Bradyrhizobium sp. WD16: one gene and its partner. The protein of the gene in region 1 interacts with the protein of each later gene in a pairwise test. Links are inferred from orthologs where the notes say so. Each region holds a gene or a part of one and is shown on either strand. Other genes may lie near its edges. The genes, in order: DB459_RS02765 and mtgA.

Evidence for each region.
Region 2: the proteins of DB459_RS02765 (region 1) and mtgA interact in binary tests that used the Escherichia coli proteins (3 or more experiments, as listed by UniProt). The link is inferred for Bradyrhizobium sp. WD16 from one-to-one orthologs.

Annotation. Positions count from the first base shown.
Region 1 is NZ_CP028908.1:595,442-600,249, forward strand. The notes cover bases 1,941-4,808. They hold DB459_RS02765 (penicillin-binding protein 2), read right to left. Parts: upstream 4,281-4,808; coding sequence 2,601-4,280; downstream 1,941-2,600. Other genes in these bases: DB459_RS02760 (UDP-N-acetylmuramoyl-L-alanyl-D-glutamate--2,6-diaminopimelate ligase), read right to left, coding at 1,941-2,458; DB459_RS02770 (hypothetical protein), read right to left, coding at 4,343-4,729; rsmH (16S rRNA (cytosine(1402)-N(4))-methyltransferase RsmH), read right to left, coding at 4,733-4,808. Outside these bases: DB459_RS02755 (UDP-N-acetylmuramoylalanyl-D-glutamyl-2,6-diaminopimelate--D-alanyl-D-alanine ligase), read right to left, coding at 1-986; more of DB459_RS02760, read right to left, coding at 983-1,940. UniProt on the Escherichia coli protein: Essential cell division protein that catalyzes cross-linking of the peptidoglycan cell wall at the division septum. Required for localization of FtsN.
Region 2 is NZ_CP028908.1:2,168,501-2,184,189, forward strand. The notes cover bases 6,833-9,672. They hold mtgA (monofunctional biosynthetic peptidoglycan transglycosylase), read left to right. Parts: upstream 6,833-7,841; coding sequence 7,842-8,504; downstream 8,505-9,672. Other genes in these bases: DB459_RS10075 (polyprenyl synthetase family protein), read right to left, coding at 6,833-7,695; rpmF (50S ribosomal protein L32), read left to right, coding at 8,715-8,900; DB459_RS10090 (hypothetical protein), read left to right, coding at 9,026-9,643. Outside these bases: DB459_RS10040 (MarR family winged helix-turn-helix transcriptional regulator), read right to left, coding at 1-98; DB459_RS10045 (patatin-like phospholipase family protein), read right to left, coding at 231-1,328; DB459_RS10050 (Fur family transcriptional regulator), read left to right, coding at 1,535-2,026; DB459_RS10055 (DMT family transporter), read left to right, coding at 2,053-2,997; ispG (flavodoxin-dependent (E)-4-hydroxy-3-methylbut-2-enyl-diphosphate synthase), read left to right, coding at 3,010-4,287; DB459_RS10065 (Na+/H+ antiporter), read right to left, coding at 4,385-5,992; DB459_RS10070 (DUF1345 domain-containing protein), read right to left, coding at 6,069-6,749; more of DB459_RS10075, read right to left, coding at 6,769-6,832; DB459_RS10095 (hypothetical protein), read right to left, coding at 9,679-9,969; DB459_RS10100 (bifunctional diguanylate cyclase/phosphodiesterase), read left to right, coding at 10,221-11,942; polyhydroxyalkanoate synthesis repressor PhaR, read right to left, coding at 12,399-13,010; DB459_RS10110 (acetyl-CoA C-acetyltransferase), read left to right, coding at 13,356-14,531; phbB (acetoacetyl-CoA reductase), read left to right, coding at 14,723-15,448; DB459_RS10120 (DMT family transporter), read left to right, coding at 15,540-15,689. UniProt on the Escherichia coli protein: Peptidoglycan polymerase that catalyzes glycan chain elongation from lipid-linked precursors. May play a role in peptidoglycan assembly during cell division in collaboration with other cell division proteins.

The DNA of each region.
Region 1 (4,808 bases):
CGCGCACCACGGCCGGAGCCCGGCGCGATGGCGGCGAGCGCCAGGGCGGCCGGAACCAGGTCGGCGCCGAGGAGCATCGCCGCGGCGAGCACCGCCAGCGAATTGAGCGCCATGTGCCGGCCCGGCAAGGCGAGCTTGTAGGTGATCTCCTGGCCGAAAATCTGCGCATGGACCGCCGATCCGGCGGGGTGCAGCGCGACGTCGAGCAGCCGCGCATCGGCGGCCTCGCCGCTGCCGAAGGCGACGACGCGGGCGATGCCGCGCGCCTCGGCTTTTGTCCTGAGCCGCATGAACTGGGAGTTATCGCAGTTGAGCACCGCGGCGCCGCCTTGCTCGACGCCGGCGAAGATCTCCGCCTTGGCGTCGGCGATGGCTTCCACGCCGGCGAAGAATTCCAGATGCACCGGCTCGACGGTGGTGACGATCGCCACATGCGGACGCACCATCCTGACCAGCGGCTCGATCTCGCCGGCGTGATTCATGCCGATCTCGTAGACCGCGTAAGCTGCGTCCGCCGGACAGCGCGCCAGCGTCAGCGGCACGCCCCAGTGATTGTTGAAGGAGGCGACCGAGGCGTGGGTCTTGCCCTGGGCGGCGAGCACCGTGCGCAGCGCCTCCTTGGTCGAGGTCTTGCCGACCGACCCGGTCACGGCGACGACCTTTGCACGCGAGCGCGCCCGCGCGGCGATGCCGAGGCTTCGCAGCGCCGCCAGCACGTCCGGCACCACGAGCAGCGGCGCATCCGCCGGCAGGCCCGCGCGTTTGTCCTCGGCGACGACGGCGAGCGCGGCGCCATTGGCCAGCGCGGCGGCAACGAATTCATGGCCGTCGTGGACGTCGCCCTTGATGGCGAAATAGGCCTCGCCGGACGCAATGGTCCGGCTGTCGATCGAGATGCCGGTGATGCCGGCCGGCAGGCGGCCCTGCCGTGCGGCCGCCATCGCCGCCGCCATCTCGTCCACCTGCCACAGCCAGTCGCCGCTCATGCCTGCTTCTCCGAAAGTGCCGTCCGCGCCGCTTCGTGGTCGCTGAACGGCAGAACCTGCGTGCCGACGATCTGGCCGGTTTCGTGTCCCTTGCCGGCGATCACCAGCACATCGCCGGCATCGAGTTCCGCCACCGCGGCGCGGATCGCCGCGGCGCGGTCGCCGATCTCGCGCGCGCCGGGAGCCGCGGCGAGAATCGCGGCGCGGATCGCCGCGGGATCCTCGCTGCGCGGGTTGTCGTCGGTGACGATGACGCGGTCGGCGTGACGCGCGGCGATCTCGCCCATCAGCGGCCGCTTGCCGGCGTCGCGGTCGCCGCCGGCGCCGAACACCACCACGAGCCGACGGCTGACATAGGGCCGCAACGCGGCGAGAGTCTTCTCCAGCGCGTCGGGCTTGTGGGCGTAATCGACGAACACCGGCGCGCCGTTGCGCGAGCCGACGAGTTCGAGCCGGCCGCTGGCGCCCTCGAGCGCCTCGAGCGCTTCGAACACGAGAGCCGGATCGCCGCCGGTGCCGATCGCAAGACCCGCCGAGACCAGCGCATTCTCGATCTGGAATTCGCCGACCAGCGGCAGCCGCAGCGCGATCGACCTGCCGGCATGGCGCAGGGCGAGGCGCTGGCCGAAGCCGTCGACGGCGGCGTCGATGAGACGGATGCCGCCCGCCGCCTCGTCGGCATTGCGGCCGACGGTGATGACGCGCAGCTTCCGCGCCCGCGCCGCCTCGATCACGGCGGCCGACTGCGCGTGATCGGCGGCGACGACCGCGATGCCGCCCGCGGCGATCAACTCCCCGAACAGCCGCAGCTTGGCCGCGAAGTAGTGCTCGACGCTCGGATGATAATCCATGTGGTCGCGCGACAGGTTGGTGAAGGCGCCGGCGATGATGCGGACGCCGTCGAGCCGGTGCTGGTCGAGGCCGTGGGACGAGGCCTCGAGCGCCAGATGGCTGACGCCTTCGCCGGCGAGTTCGTCGAGCTCCCGGTGCAGCGTGACCGGATCGGGGGTGGTCAGCGAGCCGTAGACCGAGCGGGTGGGCGCGACGATGCCGACCGTGCCGATGCTGGCGGCGGCGTGGCCGAGGCGCTGCCAGATCTGGCGGGTGAAGGCGGCGACCGAGGTCTTGCCGCTGGTGCCGGTGACCGCCGCGATCGTCGCCGGCTGACGCGGGAAGAAGCGCGCGGCGGCGCGGGCGAGCGCGCGGCGCGCATTGGCCACGGCGACGAACGGCACGGCGGTCAAGGGCGCGCCGGTCTCACCTGGCGGCGGCTCCTCGCCCACCACGGCGACGGCGCCCGCCGCCAGCGCCTGGGCAATGAAGCGCGCGCCATCGGTCTTGCTGCCGGCAAGCGCGAAGAACACCTCGCCGCGGCCGACCTTGCGGCTGTCGACCGCGAGCCCGCGGACGACGATGGCGCCGGTCGGCGCGTCCAGCGCGGCGTCGTCGCCGAGAAGGTCGCGAAGCTGCATGGTCGCGCGGGTCCAGATGTTGCCGATCCGAGTTGCGATCGGTATTGCGGATACGTGTTGCCGACACGTGTTGCGGGTTTAGAGACTGCCTTGCCGCCGTCATCCGGCGGTATCGAGCGACGGCTTGCGCGGGAGCCGCGACTTACCGGCTTTCCCTCGATGCCGCAAGAATAAGGCGCTCCGCGGGCGGCAGGTCGAACCGCGGCTCGAGGCCGAGAAGCGGCGCGATCCGCGCGATGACCTTGCCGCCGGTCGGCACCGCATTCCAGCCGGAGGTGATGAAGCCGTGGGTCTCGGGCAGCGCCTGCGGCTCGTCGATCATCACCAGCAGCTGGTACTGCGGATTGTCCGCCGGCATGATCGCGGTGAAGGAATTGAGCACGCGCTTCTTGGCGTAATGGCCGTTGATCACCTTTTCCGAGGTGCCGGTCTTGCCGCCGACATAATAGCCCTTGACGTCGGCCGTCTTGGCGGTACCGATCTCGGCATTGAGGCGCATCAGGAAGCGCATCTTGTCGCTGGTCTCCGGCTTGACGACCCGCTTGGCGAGCGCCATCGCCTCCTGCTCGCTGCGCTTGAGGAAGGTCGGCGGGATCAGGTTGCCGCCGTTGACCAGCGCATTGATGCCCATCACCGCCTGCAGCGGCGCCACCGACAGGCCCTGGCCGAAGGCGATGGTCACGGTATTGAGCTCGCCCCAGCGCCGCGGCACCAGCGGCATCGCGCTCTCGGGCAGTTCGGTGCGCAACCGCTGCAATTGGCCCATCTTGGTCAGGAAGGCCTTGTGGGCCTCGACGCCCTGGCCGAGCGCGATCCGCGCGGCGCCGATATTGGACGAAAAGGTGAAGACTTCCTTGGTGTTGATGAAGCGGCCGAGCGGATGGCTGTCGTGGATGGTGAACTTGCCGTAGTGCAGATTGCCCCGCGCGTCCCACATCGTGTTGAGGTTGATCTTGCCCGAATCGAGCGCCATCGCCAGCGTGAAGGACTTGAACGTCGATCCCATCTCGTAGACGCCGGTGGTCAGGCGATTGATCCGGTCCGGATCATGGGCTTCCTTCGGGTTGTTGGGATCGAAATCCGGCAGCGACACCATCGCCACGATCTCGCCGGTGCGCACGTTGCTGACGAGGCCCGACGCCGCCTTGGCGTGGAACTTGTCCTTCGCCTTCAGGAGCTCGTCGCGCAGGGCGTGCTCGACGCGCAGGTCGATCGAGAGCTGGATCGGCTCCTGCTGGCGGTCGGTGGCGAAGCCGGCGCGGTGCAGGTCGGCGAGGCCGTTGTTGTCCAGCCACTTCTCGATGCCGGCGATGCCCTGGTTGTCGATGTTGACGAGGCCGATCAGGTGGGCGACCTCCGAGCCGCTGGGATAGACCCGCTTGTTCTCGCGCAGGAAGCCGATGCCGGGAATGCCGAGGCGATGGATTTCCTGCTGCTGCTTCGGCGAGATCTCGCGCTTGAGCCAGACGAAGCCCTTGCGGGACGACAGGCGCTGGCGCACCTCGGCGGTCTCGAGGTCCGGCAGGGTCGCGGTCAGGAGCTCGATCGCCTCGTCGCTGTCGATGATGCGGCGCGGCTCGCCGTAGAGCGACGGCGCCTTGACGTCGGTGGCGAGGATTTCGCCGTTGCGATCGATGATGTCGGGCCGCGCCGTCGCGGTGGCGTCCTGGGAGACGCCGCGGCGGCTGCCGTGACTGTCGCCGACGATGGCATAGGTGACGAGCCGGGCGGCGATGATGGTGAAGACGGCGCCGAACGCCATCATGATGAACGCGACGCGCGCCCGCGCCTTGGCGCTGCGATCCTTGCGGCCGTACAGCATGCTGCGGATCAGGCGGCGGCGCCACGGCTCGGCCGCGGGCGTGATGGTGAGGGCGGCGTTGCTCACGGCTTCTCCTCCGGCGTCGTCTTGTCCGGAATCGAACCGGTCGCATCCTGGCCGACGGTGTCGAGCATGGCGCCGATCGGATCGGGCGTCGTCGAGCGCGCGAAGCTCGGCGGCCGCTCGGGCAGGTTCTTGAAGGAATCGTACTGGCCGCCCTCGATCGGTTTGAGATCGAGATGGCGCTGGGCGAGGCCCTGCAGCCGCAACGGCGCCTGCAGCTTGGACCATTCGGCGCGCAGCCCCGCGATCGCATCGCGCTCCGCGCGGATATCGGCGTGCAGCCGCATCACCCGCTCGGTGCGCACCGTCGATTCCATCTTGATGCGGTAGACGTAGGCCGCGGCGAAGATCAGCGCGCCGATGACGAGGAGGTGGACGATGCGCATGGCTCAGCCTCCCCTCAGCACGTCGTGCAGCCGCGGCCAGGCACCTTCGGCCTCCGCGGGGTGCGGCGCGGCGGCATTG
Region 2 (15,689 bases), 1.6 Mb from region 1 along the record:
GTAATGCCATGGCGTACCGCCAGCTTGTCGGCATAGAGCCGCAGCATGCGCTGGGTCTCGAACAGCACGAAGAGGAAGTCGCGGTTGTGCTGAGGCATCATAGTACCTATATCGCCTTCGTAAGCAGAAAATATAATAAGCTTGCTTACGATCTCGGCGAGTCCAGATCCGGCCATCCAGATACGCAAAACTGCATGGCCGGGAAAAACCCCGCCAGGACCTGCCCCGGATCAGGCCCATTCCACCCCGGAGGCTTCGGCGAGGTCCAGGGTGCTGCGCTGGCCGATGTCATCGAAATGCTGGTCGAGGAACCGCCGGGCAGCGCGCTGGCCAGCCCGGCGCAGCAGATCCAGGAACTCGAAATCCGTCTTCAGCTTGCTGGCGCCGGCGAGGCGGGTGGCGAGCACGCCGAGATCGATGCGGTGGAAGTTCAGCCGACGGTAGCGGCCCGGCGGCAGGTGACCGTCGTCGATGAGCTGGGTAATAAAGTCCATGGCCCGTAGCTCCGAAATCAGCGCCGAGTTGAATGTGATCTCGTTGAGCCGGCCGATGATCTCGGAGGATCGCTTCGGCGTCGACGGCCGCGTCACCGGGTTGATCTGCACCACCAGCACGTCGTCGGTCTCGGTCGCCTGCAGGAACGGGAAGATGGCCGGATTGCCCAAATAGCCGCCGTCCCAGAAGGGGATGCCATCGATCTCGACGGCGCGGAACATGAAGGGCAGGGCGGCCGAGGCCATCACCACGTCCGCGGTGATCTTCTCGCGCGGAAAGAGGCGCAGCCGCCCAGTATGGACGTTGGTAGCCGAGATGAAGAGTTCGATATCGCCGTTGCGCACCGCTTCGAAATCCACCGAGCGTGCGATCAGGTCGTTGAGCGGATTGAAGTCGAACGGGTTGAGCTCATAGGGCGAAAAGTAATGCGCCATGGTCTCGAACCAGTTCTGCACCGGCGTGGTGGCAAAGGGCATCATCGACAGCATGCGGTCGGTCACCGCGCGCTGCACGGGAGGGAGCGAGCCGCCAGTACTGGCTGCGCGCCAGAACATCGCGAGGCGCCGCCGCGCTTCTTCGCTACCGCCGCGGGCAAAGCCGTCGGCGATCATCACCGCGTTGACGGCGCCGGCCGAGGCGCCGGAGATTCCCGTGATCTCCAGCCGCCCGTCGGCAAGGATCTGATCGACCACGCCCCAGGTGAAAGCACCGTGAGCGCCGCCGCCCTGGAGAGCGAGATTGATCTTCTTGGTCGCTGGCCGTTGCGGCCGGGTCCCAGCCCGTTTTGTCCAACTGGTGAGGCCATCGAGATAGGATTTGAGATTGCCGGCCACGGCGAGACCTCGCGGGATATTCAGGGAAACCGCCGTCGCGCTGCACGGCTGGTCGGACTCCTAATAATCTGGGGCCGATTTGCTGCAGTGCAACCCAAGACGGCGGCATCGCAAAAATGTCATTCGCGATGTTCATCCGGAATTGCAGAGCCGGGCATCGCAAAAATTGGGGCGCGAATGCCGCAAAGACGCTACATGAATGGACGATGTCGATCGCGCCGCCTGTTTTCCCGCATCCCGACCATGACCACGGTCTCTGTGCCGCGGATGCGCTGAGCCACGCCGAAACCGTGTGCCGCAACCGGGGGCAGAAATTCACGCCGCAGCGCCGCCAGGTGCTGCAGGCTATGCTGCAGGAACATCGCGCCCTTGGCGCCTACGACATCATCGAATTGCTGGCGCGCGAGGGCCCTCGACCCGCGCCGATCACCGTCTATCGTGTGCTCGATTTTCTCATCGACAACGGCCTTGTCCATCGCATCGAAAGCCGGAATGCTTTCATCGCTTGCGCCCACCGCCACGACGATACGGCGACGGTGGCCTTTCTGATCTGCGAAAGCTGCGGGCAGGTCGGCGAAATTCCCGCGGCGCCCATCGCCGCGAAGCTGAACGAGGCGGCGCGCGCCGATGGATTCGCGCCCCGGCTCGCTGTCGTCGAGGTCACTGGCACCTGCGCCCATTGCCAAGCCAAGACATAACGCCAAAGCGATCGGATTCTACCATCATGTCCTCACCCGCTACCGCACCGGCCCCCGCCGGCCGTCCGCTGACCCTCGGCGCGGCGGCGGTGATGGTGGTCCTCTGCCTGTCGTGGGGACTCAATCAGGTGGCGATCAAGCTGGCATTGCCCGACATCCCTCCGCTGATGATGGCGACATTGCGCTCCACCGGCGGCTTGCTCATGGTGATGCTTGTGGCGCGGCTGCGCGGCGTCGACATCTTCGAGCGCGATGACACTCTCAAGGCGGGGATGCTGGCCGGACTGCTGTTCGGTCTTGAATTCATCGTGATCTATCGCGGGCTGCTGTGGACTACGGCGACGCGCGCGGTTGTGTTTCTTTATGTCGCGCCTTTTGTCGTCGCACTGGCCTCGTTCCGCCTCGGTGAGCGGCTGGGGCCGATGCAGTGGGGCGGACTGGCCCTGTCCTTCGCCGGGGTGGCGCTGGCAATCGGGGTTCCCCAGACAGATGTCGACGCCACAGTGATGATCGGCGATCTGATGGTCGTCGCCGGAGGCGTATTGTGGGCCGCTACCACCATCGTGGTGAAACTGTCGCCTTTGCTCAGCGCCCCGGCGGAGAAGACCCTGGCCTACCAATTGGCGGTGTCGATCCCCATACTGGGACTGGGATCTCTCGCGTTCGGCGAGCGGATCACCGGCTGGCCCGGTGTCGTCGCCTCTATGTCGTTGGTCTATCAGACGTTTTGGGTCGTCGGCCTGACCTTTTTGTTCTGGTTCATGCTCGTGCGAAGTTTTTCTGCCAGCAAATTGTCGGCATTTACCTTCATGACCCCGCTGTTTGGCGTGACTGCCGGACACTTCGTGCTGCACGACCCTTTGAGCCCAGCCTTCGTGGCCGCTGCGGTGCTGGTCATCGCCGGGCTGATGCTCGTTAACCGCCCGGTACGCGTTCCCGTCGATCCGTTGTTGACCGTCACCAAAACCTGATATCTGAGCGCCATGAACAAGCCAGAAACGAATTTGTCTGCCGTCGACGTTGCCGGGCCTGCCCCGCGCCACACTACCGCTGCCGTCAAGGTCGGCCACGTCACCGTCGGTGGCGGGGCGCCGATCGTGGTCCAGTCGATGACCAACACCGATACGGCCGATATCGCATCGACCGTGGCTCAGGTTGCGGCGTTGGCCCGCGCCGGGTCGGAACTGGTGCGGATCACGGTGGATCGCGACGAGGCCGCTGCGGCGGTGCCGCAAATCCGCGAGCAGCTCGACAAGCGCGGCGTCAACGTGCCGCTGGTCGGCGATTTCCACTACATCGGTCACAAGCTGCTTGCCGATCATCCGGCCTGCGCCGAGGCGCTGGCCAAGTACCGGATCAATCCGGGCAATGTCGGCTTCAAGGACAAGCGTGATACCCAGTTCAGCGCCATTGTTGAAATGGCGATCAAGCACGGCAAGGCCGTGCGCATCGGCGCCAATTGGGGTTCGCTCGATCAGGAGCTGCTGACGCGCCTGATGGAAAGGAATGCCGCTTCGGCGGTGCCGCGTGATGCCCGCGCAGTGACTCGCGAGGCACTGGTGCAGTCGGCGCTATTGTCGGCGCAGCGCGCGATCGAGATCGGCTTGCCGAAAGACCGTATCATCCTTTCGGCCAAGGTTTCCGCGGTGCAGGACCTGATCGCGGTCTATCGCGACCTGGCCGCACGCTCGGATTATGCCGTCCATCTCGGATTGACCGAGGCAGGCATGGGCTCCAAGGGCATCGTCGCTTCCGCGGCCGCGCTCAGCGTGCTGCTGCAGGACGGCATCGGCGACACCATCCGCGTCTCGCTCACGCCCGAGCCGAACGGCGACCGCACCCTCGAAGTCAAGGTGGCGCAGGAAATCCTGCAGACCATGGGCTTCCGCACTTTCGTGCCTCTGGTCGCCGCCTGCCCGGGCTGTGGCCGCACGACATCGACCGTGTTCCAGGAGTTGGCGCGCGACATCCAGGACTTCATCCGCGACGAAATGCCGAACTGGAAGACGCGCTATCCCGGCGTCGAAACCCTGAACGTCGCGGTGATGGGCTGCATCGTCAACGGACCTGGCGAGTCCAAGCATGCCGATATCGGCATTTCGCTGCCGGGCACCGGCGAAACGCCGGCGGCGCCCGTGTTCGTCGACGGCAAGAAGTTCACCACCCTACGCGGTCCGTCGATCGCCAGCGACTTCAAAGCCATGGTGATCGAATACATCGATCGCCGTTACGGCGTCACCGGTCAGACCGCGGCGGAATAAGCCGCGCACGGGTCGGGTGTTCTTGCCGATGGCCGGGCTCGCTCCGGCCATTTGCATTTTGGGCTGAATAACTGCCGCCTGGAGAAAAACGCGCGCGCTACAGCGGCGTGTTCTTCTCGCGGTTGTTGACCACGGCCTCCTCGAGATCAAGGTCGCGCTCGATCCGGCGTCGCGTCTCGTCGGTGATCTTGCCGTCGCGCAACAGGTCGTGGAGGAACTTGCGTTCCTCGTTGATCAATTCGCGCACCAGTCGTGCTCCATGAGTGGCGGCGTGGGGTTGGCCATCCCTGGCCGGCGGATCGGGAATGGCTCGGCGGCGGGTCTCCTGGCGGGCCTCGAGGAACTTCATGACGCTCTCCGAGACATCGTCCCGGCTGCCGATCGACTCGAGCCTATGCCGCGCTGCCTGCAGGATCTCGCGCCGCGCGGCGATCTCCATTTCGCGCTCATGCACCTCCTCGCTCCGGCCGTGATGGGGCAGGCCGAGCAGCCGCACCAGCGGCGGCAAGATCGTGCCGATTCCGACCAGCGTGAAAAACACGACGCCGAAAGTCGTGAATTGGATCATGTCGCGATAGGGAAATTCCTCGCCATTCGGCAAGCTCAAGGGCACCGCGAGGGCAACCGCCAGCGACACCACGCCGCGAATGCCGGTGAAGCCGACGACGGTGACATGGCGCCAGTCCGGGAGCTCGTCGAGCGCGCGCAGCTTCGGGGTGAGGAAGCGCTCGAGATAGGTGCCGGCGAAGACCCACACGAAACGCGCGGCGATCACCATCACCGTGGTCACTGCCACTGCTGTGACCACATTGTGCAGCGGCACCGCCTTGGTCTTTTCCATGGCGATGCGCATCTGGAAGCCCATCAACAGGAACAGCGTGCCTTCAATCAGCCAGGTGACGAGATCCCAAAAGAAGACGCCCTGCAGCCGCGTCGCCGCCGAGATCAGCAGCGGACCGTTCCAGCTGACATAGAGGCCGGCAGCCACGGTGGCAATGACGCCCGAGCCGCCGAGATGCTCGGGCACCCAATAGGCGAGATAGGGCGTGAGCAGCGACAGCGCGATCTCGACGCGCTCGTCATGGGCCCAGTGCCGCAGCCGCAGGCTCAGCCAGCCGACGGCGATGCCGAAGAACAGTTCGCAGGCGACTATCAGGACGAAATAGCCCGAGGCCTTCATCAGCGAGAAGGCGCCGGTGCTCACCGCCAGCACGGCGAACCGGTAGAGGATCAGCGCGGTGGCATCGTTGGCGAGGCCCTCGCCTTCGAGGATGACGAGAATACGTCGTGGCAGATGCAAGCGCCGGGCGATCGCCAGTGGCGCCACCACATCCGGCGGCGAGACGATGGCGCCGAGCACGAAGCCGATGGTCCAGGGCGCTCCGAGCGCCCAGTGCACCGCGGCGGCCACCGCGAAGGTGGTGAAGACGACGCAGCCGATCGCGAGCAGCGCGATCGGGCGCAAATTGGCGTGGAATTCGCGCCAGCTCATGGCGACGCCGCTGGAGTAGATCAGGGGCGGCAGCACGATCAGCAGCACCACCTCGGGCGCGAGTTCGAAACGGGGCAGCCCGGGAATGAAGGCGAGAGCGAGGCCGCTGACGAGGAAGGCGATGGCCGGGGTCAGGTCGAAACGCCGCGCCACGGCGGCGGTAGCGGCCATGGCGGTGAGCAGGAATAGCAGAAGGAGGAAATCGTGGGTCATTGCTCGGCCAAATTGGCTGCGCCGTGGCGGTGCGTCAATCGACCCGTGGGGTTCCCTGCGATCGACGCGTCAGGCTCTACAATGCGCTGGCGGCGATATTGACCGTGAGCGCCAGCAGGGCCGTATTGAACACGAATGAGGTGATGCCGTGCGCCGTGGCGGTGCGGCGGATCAGTTTGTCGGTGACCCCGACGTCGGAGACCTGCGCGGTCATGCCGATGACGAACGAGAAATAGACGAAGTCCCAGTAGTCCGGCGGCTCGCCGTCGCCCGGAAAAGCGAGGCCGCCTTCCTTGCTGCCGCGATAATATTCGTGGGCGTAATGGAGCGCGAAGGTGGTGTGGATAGCCGACCAGGACAGGGCGATGGTGACGAGCGCGAAGCCGAGGGCGAACGGAGTGCGGTGCGCGGGGCCGAGTTCGCCGACGATTGCGCCCAGGGTGGCGAACGCAGCCACTGCGGTCAGGATCAGGATCGCGAAGCGGCCGTCGTCCTGCAATCTGGCGTTGTGTCGGATGTGGGTGAGGCCGGTGGTCATCACCATCGTATAGGCGAGGATGAGATAGAGCGCGATGGCGATATCCCAGGCGAACAGCAGCCGCACCACCAGGCGTAGCGTCTGCGGCATCAGCGCGAGAGCGACAAGCCCGATCGCGATCGACAGGAAGAAGCGCGGCCGGACCACGAAGATGCGCAGCATTCTCGGATAGGCCCGGATCCGCCTCGCCCTGCGCTCCAGCATTTGGGGATCGCTCATCGGACCCGGCACCGCCGCGTCAGTTCTTGCGCTCGGCCACGAAACGGGCCGCGGCGCGCAGGATGTCGGCGCGCTCGCCAAACGGAGCGAGCGCCGTGTCGGCGGTGGCGAGCAGATTTTGCAGGCGGCGCTTGGCGCCGTCGATGCCGAGCCGCGTCACGAAAGTGGTCTTGCCAAGGGCGGCATCCTGGCCGGCGGGCTTGCCGAGCGCCGCGGCATCGCCCTCGACGTCGAGCAGGTCGTCGGCGATCTGGAAGGCTTCGCCGAAGGCGCGGCCGTAATCGTCGAGGGCCTTGTAGTTCGACGGCGACGCCTTGCCGAGGATCGCGCCGGCTTGGCAGCCGAAACGCAGTAGCGCGCCAGTCTTCATCTGCTGCAGCCGTGCCACGTCGACCGGCTCGCGGTCGCCGAAGCGGCCTTCGCCGGCGAGATCGAGAATTTGGCCGCCAGCCATGCCGCCGATGCCGGCGGCCCGGGCCAGCGCCCGCGTCAGCGCCAGGCGCACGCCGGCCTCGGGATGGATTTCGTCGCGCGTGGTGATGTCGAAGGCGATGGTCAGCAGAGCGTCACCGGCGAGAATGGCGGTGGCATCGTCATAGGCCTTATGCGTCGTTGGTCGGCCGCGCCGTAGGTCGCTGTTGTCCATGGCGGGCAGATCGTCGTGGATCAGCGAATAGCAATGAATGCATTCCAGCGCTGCGCCGGCCAGCAGGGCGCCTGCTGGGGGCACGTCGAACAGTGCAGCACTCTCGACCACGAGGAAGGGGCGCAGCCGCTTGCCGCCGTTGAGGCTGCCATAGCGCATTGCCTCGAGCAGCCGCCTCGGGCGGGCGATCTCGTTCTCGAGGATCTCGTCCGAGAGGACGCGGCCGAGCAGGGCCTCGGTGTCCTCGGCCGTCTTGTCGAGCCGGCGGGCGAAATCCTGCGAGAAAGGCGCTTGCGTCATATAAACTGGCTCCAAAGCAAAATATGGGGGCGACGTACGGGTTTCCGCCGGGCGGCCGTGAACTGGAGCGCAGCGGCAATCCGGGTTATGGGGAGCGGGGACCCGTTCCATATGTCGCAGTTTCGGTGAGCCGGGTAGCACAGCCCTTGCGCGTTGTCCGCAGCCTTCTCCTGATCGTGGTTATCGCGCTGGCGCTGCCCTATGGCCTGGTGCCGTTCTACGGCTCCGGCCATCCGGTCTCGACGCTGATGCTGTGGCGAAAGCTCGTCGGGGCGCCGGTGGCGCGAACCTGGGTCGACCTCGCCGAGGTCGCCCCGATACTGCCGCGCACCGTGATCGCCTCGGAAGACGCCAAATTCTGCAGCCATCATGGCATCGACTGGGATGCCCTGCAGGACGTCATCGACGACGCCCAGGAGGGTGAAGTGAGCCGCGGCGGCTCGACCATCACCCAGCAGGTCGCCAAGAATCTGTTCCTGTGGCCGGGGCGCAGCATCGTCCGCAAGGGCTTGGAACTACCGCTGGCGCTCTGGATCGATCTGGTGCTGCCGAAACGGCGCGTCATGGAACTCTATCTCAATGTTGCTGAATGGGGCCCCGTCGGCCAGTTCGGGGCCGAAGCCGGGGCCCGCTACGCTTTCGGCCGCTCCGCCGCCGACCTTGGCCCCCGCGAGGCGGCGCTGATGGCGGCGATCCTGCCCAATCCGGTTACCCGCAGCGCCCGCAATCCTGGCGCAGGGGTGCGGCGGCTCGCCGGTAAATACGCCGCTCGGGCGCAAGCCGAAGGATCGCGGTCCTGTCTGAGGTGAGCGGACCGCGAGTGCAATTGTTCCGTTTCGGCCCTATTTACCGTCCGCACCCCGGACGGCACCCGCCTTGAGGGGAATTTCTGGGTCGCACACTAGATTTGGCCGAACCCTTCCACTATAAGCCCCGCCATAATCCCGAATTTACAGCGAGCCGGGCCCGTCCTGACGTCAGGGATGGCGAGCGGCGAAGACCTTGCAAGGATACCTCCGATGGCCGTTCCCCGTAGAAAGACTTCGCCCTCGCGGCGTGGCATGCGTCGTTCCGCCGACGCGCTCAAGTCGCCGACCTATGTCGAGGACAAGGACTCCGGCGAATTGCGCCGTCCGCACCACCTCGATCTCAAGACCGGCATGTACAAGGGCCGTCAGGTTCTCAAGCCGAAGAAGGAAGCCTGAGGCTTCCAGGGCGGCGGCGCGCCTTAAGGAGCACCGGCTGACGGCCGGTGCCCATCGCGCCTGAAGATCGCTGAACTTCAGGAAGCGGGACGTCGGAGCCGACAACGAATGCCTGGCCGAGCTGCATGATCGGTTTCCCGCTGCTGCTGATCCCCATCGCGATCGTCAACATCCTCGTCTTTCTGATGCCGGGGGTGTCCTTCACCGATCCGATCGTCACCCTGTCGCTGATGTCGCGTGCCGCCTGGACGGTAACCTTCGGCGACGCGCTGCTCGCACTCGGCCTCCTGCTCCTGCTGCTCGAAGTCGTCAAAGGCTCGCGGCCGGGCGGAAAATATTTCATGGATCACGCCCTGGCGCTGCTGGTCTGCGGCGGCGCGGCCGCGGAATTCCTGCTGCTGCCGCGCTTCGGCAATTCGGTCTTTTTCCTGCTGGTGTTGATGACGCTGGTCGATTTTCTCGGCGGCGTGATGCTGCGGCTGCGCCAGCGGCGTCTGCGCGCAGCAACGGCCGGCCGCAGTGCTATCGTCGTGGCGGAAGCGCCCGCCTCGCAGCCGGCGTCTGCCCAGCCTGCGCCGCTCCCGGTCCAGGACAATGCCCCGCAGCCGCGGCCCGAGCCGGTGGCGCCGCCGCCGCTCGCCACCATCGAGCCCGCGCATTCCTCACCGTCGGCATCGGCCGCCGATCAGGCTCGCTCGGTTCTCGACGTTCGTCCGGGCGCGCCGACAGAGCCGCCGCGCTAACCCCGCCTTCGATCGGGCCGGGGCCGCGGTGACGGTCAGGCCATCCGGCTGGTCCTTGCTTTCGTCTGCGGCGCAGGCCGCTCCTGGTTGGCGACACAGCGGTAGCTCAGCTGCGCGTCCGCGGGGTCGGCCCGGCGAAGACTGCGGGTCTGCGGCAGATGCTCGGCGGTCGCGATCAATTGGGCGATGAAGCCCGCGTCCGGCCGCACCTGAACCAGCCGCCGCGCCTCTTGCGTACCCTCAGCCTCGAGGGTCGGAAAACGCAATACCAGGGCACGTGTCTCGCTGCCGGCTCCTTGCGGAGCGATATCCTCGATCTTGCCCATGATAATGTCTCTTTCCGGGACGCGCGTGGCGTCGACGAAATCAACCTCGCAACAGCCGTGCCGGATCCGCTTCCGCCCGAAAAAGCTCACTGGCGCGAATTCGGCAGTTCTTTAGGATGGCGTCATAGCCCGAGCTGATCGGGCCATTTACCTTTCTTGACGCGAATCGCAGGCGCTGTCCCCGGTAAGAGGCAATCGTGAGCAAGGCTTCCACAGGCGCACAGCCCACGACCGCGAGAAGTGGGACTTCGATGAACGGCTCGTCGGCAAGCGGGACGTCGCCTGATCTGCCCGAGCCTGGCGCTTTGCTGGGGCGGGTGGGCGCGGTGGGTTTTGCCTGGGATCTTGCCACTGATGCCATGGTCTGGGGGGACGCCGTCGCCGACGTACTGCCACATCTTGCACCCGAGGCTCGCGCCAGCGGCGCAGCCTATGCCCGTCAGATCGAGCCCACGCCCGGCGTCCGCTCCGACGCCGTGCTGAATTCGCCTGCCAGCGATGGCGGAGCCGGGGTGCGTTACGCCATCGAATATGGCATCCGCACTGCTTCCTCGACCGAACTCCTCTGGGTGGAGGAGGCCGGCTGCTGGTTTGCTGGCCGCGATGGCCGTCCGGCACGTGTCGAAGGGTTTGTCCGGGTGATCAGCGAGCGTCATGCGCGCGATGAACAATTGCGCCGGCTCGCAAGCCACGACCCGCTGACCGGCGAGCTCAATCGCAGCCATCTGCTCGCGGCGATCGCCGAGACGCTCGAGGAAGCCGCGCGCTTCCACACCTCTGCAGCCTTTCTGCTGCTCGGCATCGATGACCTCGACCACGTCAATGACGCTTTCGGCTTCGATGTCGCCGATGAGGTCATCATCGAGGTGGCCCGACGCATTCGCGTGAGACTGCGCGGTGGCGACGTCCTCGCTCGTGCTTCCGGCAACAAGTTCGGCGTTGTCTTGAAGAATTGCACCGCGGAGGAGATGGCTGTGGCCGCCGAACGATTTCTCTCCGCGATCCGCAACGAAGTAATTCCGACGAGCTCCGGGCCGGTCGCGGTGACGGCATCGATCGGCGCTATTGCCGCGCCGCGCTACGCTCGGACCGCCGATGACGTCGTGACGCGTGCCCAGGAGTCCTTGGCGATCGCCAAGCGCCGCCGCGGCTCCTATCATGCCTGGCGGCCCAACGCCGAGCGCGAGGCCCAGCGTCGAGTGAATATCCGGGTCACCGACGAGATCATCAGCGCGCTGAACGATCGACGCCTCGTGGTCGCCTACGAGCCGATCGCCGACGCGAAGGAGCGTAAAGTCGCATTTCACGAGTGTCTGGTGCGGATGCGCCAGGACGACGGCACGCTGATGCTGGCGCCGGACATCGTGCCGGTCGCCGAGCGCCTCGGGCTCATTCGCCTCGTCGACCAGCGTGTACTCGAACTTGTGATTGCGGATCTCGCTGCAGCGCCGCAGGCCCGGCTCAGCCTCAATATCTCGCCGGACACCACCACCGACCCGGAATGGTGGGCGCGCATCGAGGCGTTGCTTCTCGCCCATCCCGGCGTTGCCGATCGATTGACGGTCGAAATCACCGAGACCGCCGCCATTCAGGACGTCGATGACGTGCGCGGCTTCGTCATGCGCTTGAAGAAATTCGGGGCGCGGATCGCCATCGATGATTTCGGCGCCGGCAATACCTCTTTCCGCAACCTGCGCCGGCTCGGCGTTGATCTCGTCAAGATCGACGGCGCCTTCGTGCAGAATATTGTCCATTCGGCTGACGATCGCGCTTTCGTGCAGACGCTGCTCGATCTCGCGCGGCGGCTCGGTATCAAGACCGTGGCCGAATGGGTGCAGGACGAAGAATCCGCGGCGCTGCTGCGCGATTGGGGTTGCGACTACCTGCAGGGGCGGTTGATAGGTCTCGCTGCGGCGGAGCGGCCTTGGCAGCAGTCTGCGTCCGGCACATCAGCCATCGGGCCAGAACCCTAGTGTGGCGTCTCGCAATTGCCTATGCCCTTTGCGGCAAGCCCCTGTAGGCAATTGCGAGACATAAGCCACACTAGCACTTTGATTTTGCTAGTGTCCCTATGTCTCCGAATGACCGTGCGAGCGCGAGGCAAACGTAGCGGTAATTCGGAGACGGGACACTAGAGCGTTTTCCCGCGAAGTGGATACCGGTTAGCGTGAAGAAAACGCGTCAAACAAAGATCGGAGCGGAGAAGGCTCTCGTGCTGCGTCTTTCGATTGCCTGTCCCCATATGCGCCAGGACATCGGCCGCACTGGATTTTTTTGACTTTGCTACTTACGTCAGGTGTCCGAACACGTTGTCCGATGTGCTTTGGAATGGGTTTCAGCGGCGGCTGGCACCGAATTCGCCGCAACAAAAAAGCGCTCCCACCACGGAAGCGCCTTTCGCATGAATTACGTCGATCCGCTGTCGGTTTTTATTCCTTTAAAGGTTCCTTCGGCGGTTCCTTCGACATCTTGTCGAGGCGCTCCTGCATTTCCTTCATCTGTCGCCGCAGTTCGTCGATGTCACCGCTCTCCGGCGGGGTTTCGGTTTCGGGCGACGGTTCGATTGTGCTTTCCTTGCGCAGCGTGCCGATGCCGAACGGCTTGAACATCGAGAAGGTCCGCTCGAACAGTTCCATATTTCGGCGGACCTGCTCCTCGAGTGGTGCGAAGGCGCCGCTGCCGAAGGCACTCGTCATCTGCTTGCGAAATTTTTCCTGTTCGCGCGTCAGCGTCTCGATCGAGGCTTCGAGATATTTCGGCACCACCATTTGCATGCTGTCGCCGTAGAACCGGATGAGCTGCCGCAGGAAAGTAGTCGGCAGCAGATTCTGTCCTGCCTTGTTTTCCTGCTCGAAGATGATCTGCGCCAGCACGGATCGCGTGATGTCGTCGCCTGTCTTCGCGTCATAGACGAGAAAATCCTCGCCCTCCTTGACCATGGCGGCGAGGTCTTCCAGCGTGACGTAGGTGCTGGTGCCCGTGTTGTAGAGCCTGCGATTGGCGTATTTCTTGATGGTGATTGGGGTTTCTGACTTCGCCATGGGTCTCACACGCTAAGAGAGTTCGGGACGGGAGCTTAAGGACGGTCGCTGGCAGGAACCGGGGTCAGTCAATGCATCGCAACGAAAACAGGAAAGCATGTCCGGCACCGCTCGGCTACCGTTTTATGCAGCACAGTTAATACCCTAGCAGGTGCGTGCGGTGCAGCACGGCGACCGCCGGTGTGCACGGCAATGCTGCGCCGGGCCACGATTGCTGCTTTGCGGGAATGGCATTGACACATCTTCGTCTGGTTAACAGGATAGCTGCGAGACCGCGTGACAAGCCGGCCCCCGGCACGACCTCGTTCCCGTTCCTTCCGAACCCAGAAGCCTAAGGAGATGTCCATGTCCGACGATGTCGTCATCGTCAGCGCTGCCCGCACCCCTGTGGGGTCGTTCAACGGCGCTTTCGCCAATACGCCTGCCCATGAACTCGGGGCCGTGGCGATCAGGGCGGCCCTGCAGCGCGCCGGCATCGAACCCGGCCGGATCTCCGAGGTCATCCTGGGCCAGATTCTTACCGCCGCTCAGGGCCAGAATCCGGCGCGGCAGGCGTCGATCGCCGCCGGCATCCCGGTGGAAAGTCCGGCCTGGGGCGTCAACCAGCTCTGCGGCTCCGGTCTTCGTTCGGTGGCGCTGGGTTACCAGGCCATCGTCAATGGTGATTCCGAGATCGTGGTGGCCGGCGGCCAGGAGTCCATGAGCATGGCGACCCATGCCCAGCATCTGCGCAGCGGCGTTAAAATGGGCCCAGTCGATTTCATCGACACCATGATCAAGGACGGTCTGTGGGACGCCTTCAACGGCTATCACATGGGTAACACCGCCGAGAATGTTGCCCGCCAGTTCCAGATCACGCGTCTGCAGCAGGACGAATTCGCGGTGTCGTCGCAAAACAAGGCGGAAGCGGCGCAGAAGTCCGGGCGCTTCAAGGATGAGATCGTCCCGGTCACCATCAAGTCGCGCAAGGGCGACGTCGTGGTCGACACCGACGAATATCCGCGCCATGGCGCCACGATCGAGGCCATGGCCAAGCTGCGCCCGGCGTTCGAGAAAGAGGGCACCGTGACCGCCGGCAACGCGTCGGGCATCAATGACGGCGCCGCCGCCCTGGTGCTGATGAGCGCCAAACAGGCCGCCAAGGAAGGCCGCTCGCCGATCGCGCGCATCGTCTCCTGGGGCCAGGCAGGCGTCGACCCTTCGATCATGGGCACCGGCCCGATTCCGGCATCGCGCGCGGCGCTCAAGAAGGCCGGCTGGAAGGTCGACGATCTCGACCTCATCGAGGCCAACGAGGCCTTCGCGGCCCAGGCCTGCGCCGTCAACAAGGACCTCGGCTGGGATACGTCGAAGGTGAACGTCAACGGCGGCGCAATCGCGATCGGTCATCCCATCGGCGCATCGGGCGCCCGCGTCCTTGTGACGCTGCTGCACGAGATGCAGAAGCGCGACGCTAAGAAGGGCCTCGCCACGCTGTGCATCGGCGGCGGTATGGGCATCGCGCTCTGCGTCGAGCGTTGAGAGCGCACTGCACAATCGGCGCGTGATACAAGTCACGCGTGACGAAGGCGCGACGTGTGAAAAATGCCCGGCCTGTTGCCGGGCATTTTTGTTTTCATTCCCACAAGCGATTTGGTCTTGCAGTTCGTGGCGCGTGTCGGAATACTTTGTCTGCCGGAGCAGACGACAAGGCTTGCGAGGGAGACGTCGGAATGACACGAGTGGCATTGGTGACGGGAGGCACGCGCGGCATTGGCGCGGCGATCAGCAAGGCCCTCAAGTTGGCCGGTTACAACGTGGCGGCGAGTTATGCCGGCAATGATGACGCTGCCAGCAAGTTCAAGTCCGAGACCGGCATCCCGGTCTTCAAGTGGGACGTCGCCTCCTTCGAGGCCTGCGGTGAAGGCATCAGGAAGGTGGAAGTCGACCTCGGCCCCATCGAGGTGCTGGTCAACAATGCCGGGATTACCCGCGACACCGCCTTTCACAAGATGACGCTCGAACAATGGAGTGCGGTGATCAACACCAATCTCGGTTCGTTGTTCAATATGACGAGGCATGTCATCGAAGGCATGCGGGCGCGGAAATTTGGCCGCATCGTCAACATTTCCTCGATCAACGGCCAGAAGGGGCAATTCGGCCAGGTCAATTACTCGGCGGCGAAGGCCGGCGACATCGGCTTCACCAAGGCGCTGGCGCTGGAAAACGCCAAGACCGGCATCACCGTCAACGCCATCTGCCCGGGTTACATCAATACCGAAATGGTCCAGGCGGTGCCGAAGGACGTCGTCGAGAAGAGCATCCTGCCGATGATTCCGGTAAATCGTCTCGGCGAGCCCGAGGAGATCGCGCGCGGAGTGGTATTCCTCGCCTCCGACGATGCCGGCTTCGTCACCGGTTCGACGCTCACCATCAACGGCGGTCAGTACCTGGTCTGATACCGATCTCCCGACCTCGCTTGCCGACTTTCAGCGCGGTCGTGCGAGCCAGCGTGGCATTGCGGCGCTCGATTCAAATGATTCCCTTTCCATGACAGCGGCAACAGCGACCCTGATCGGACTCTCGGCCATCCTGATGTGGTCGCTGCTGTCGACATTGACCGTAGCCAGCGGCCCGATCCCGCCGTTTCAGCTCGCCGCCATGACCTTTGCGATCGGCGGCTGCGTCGGTCCGGTGACC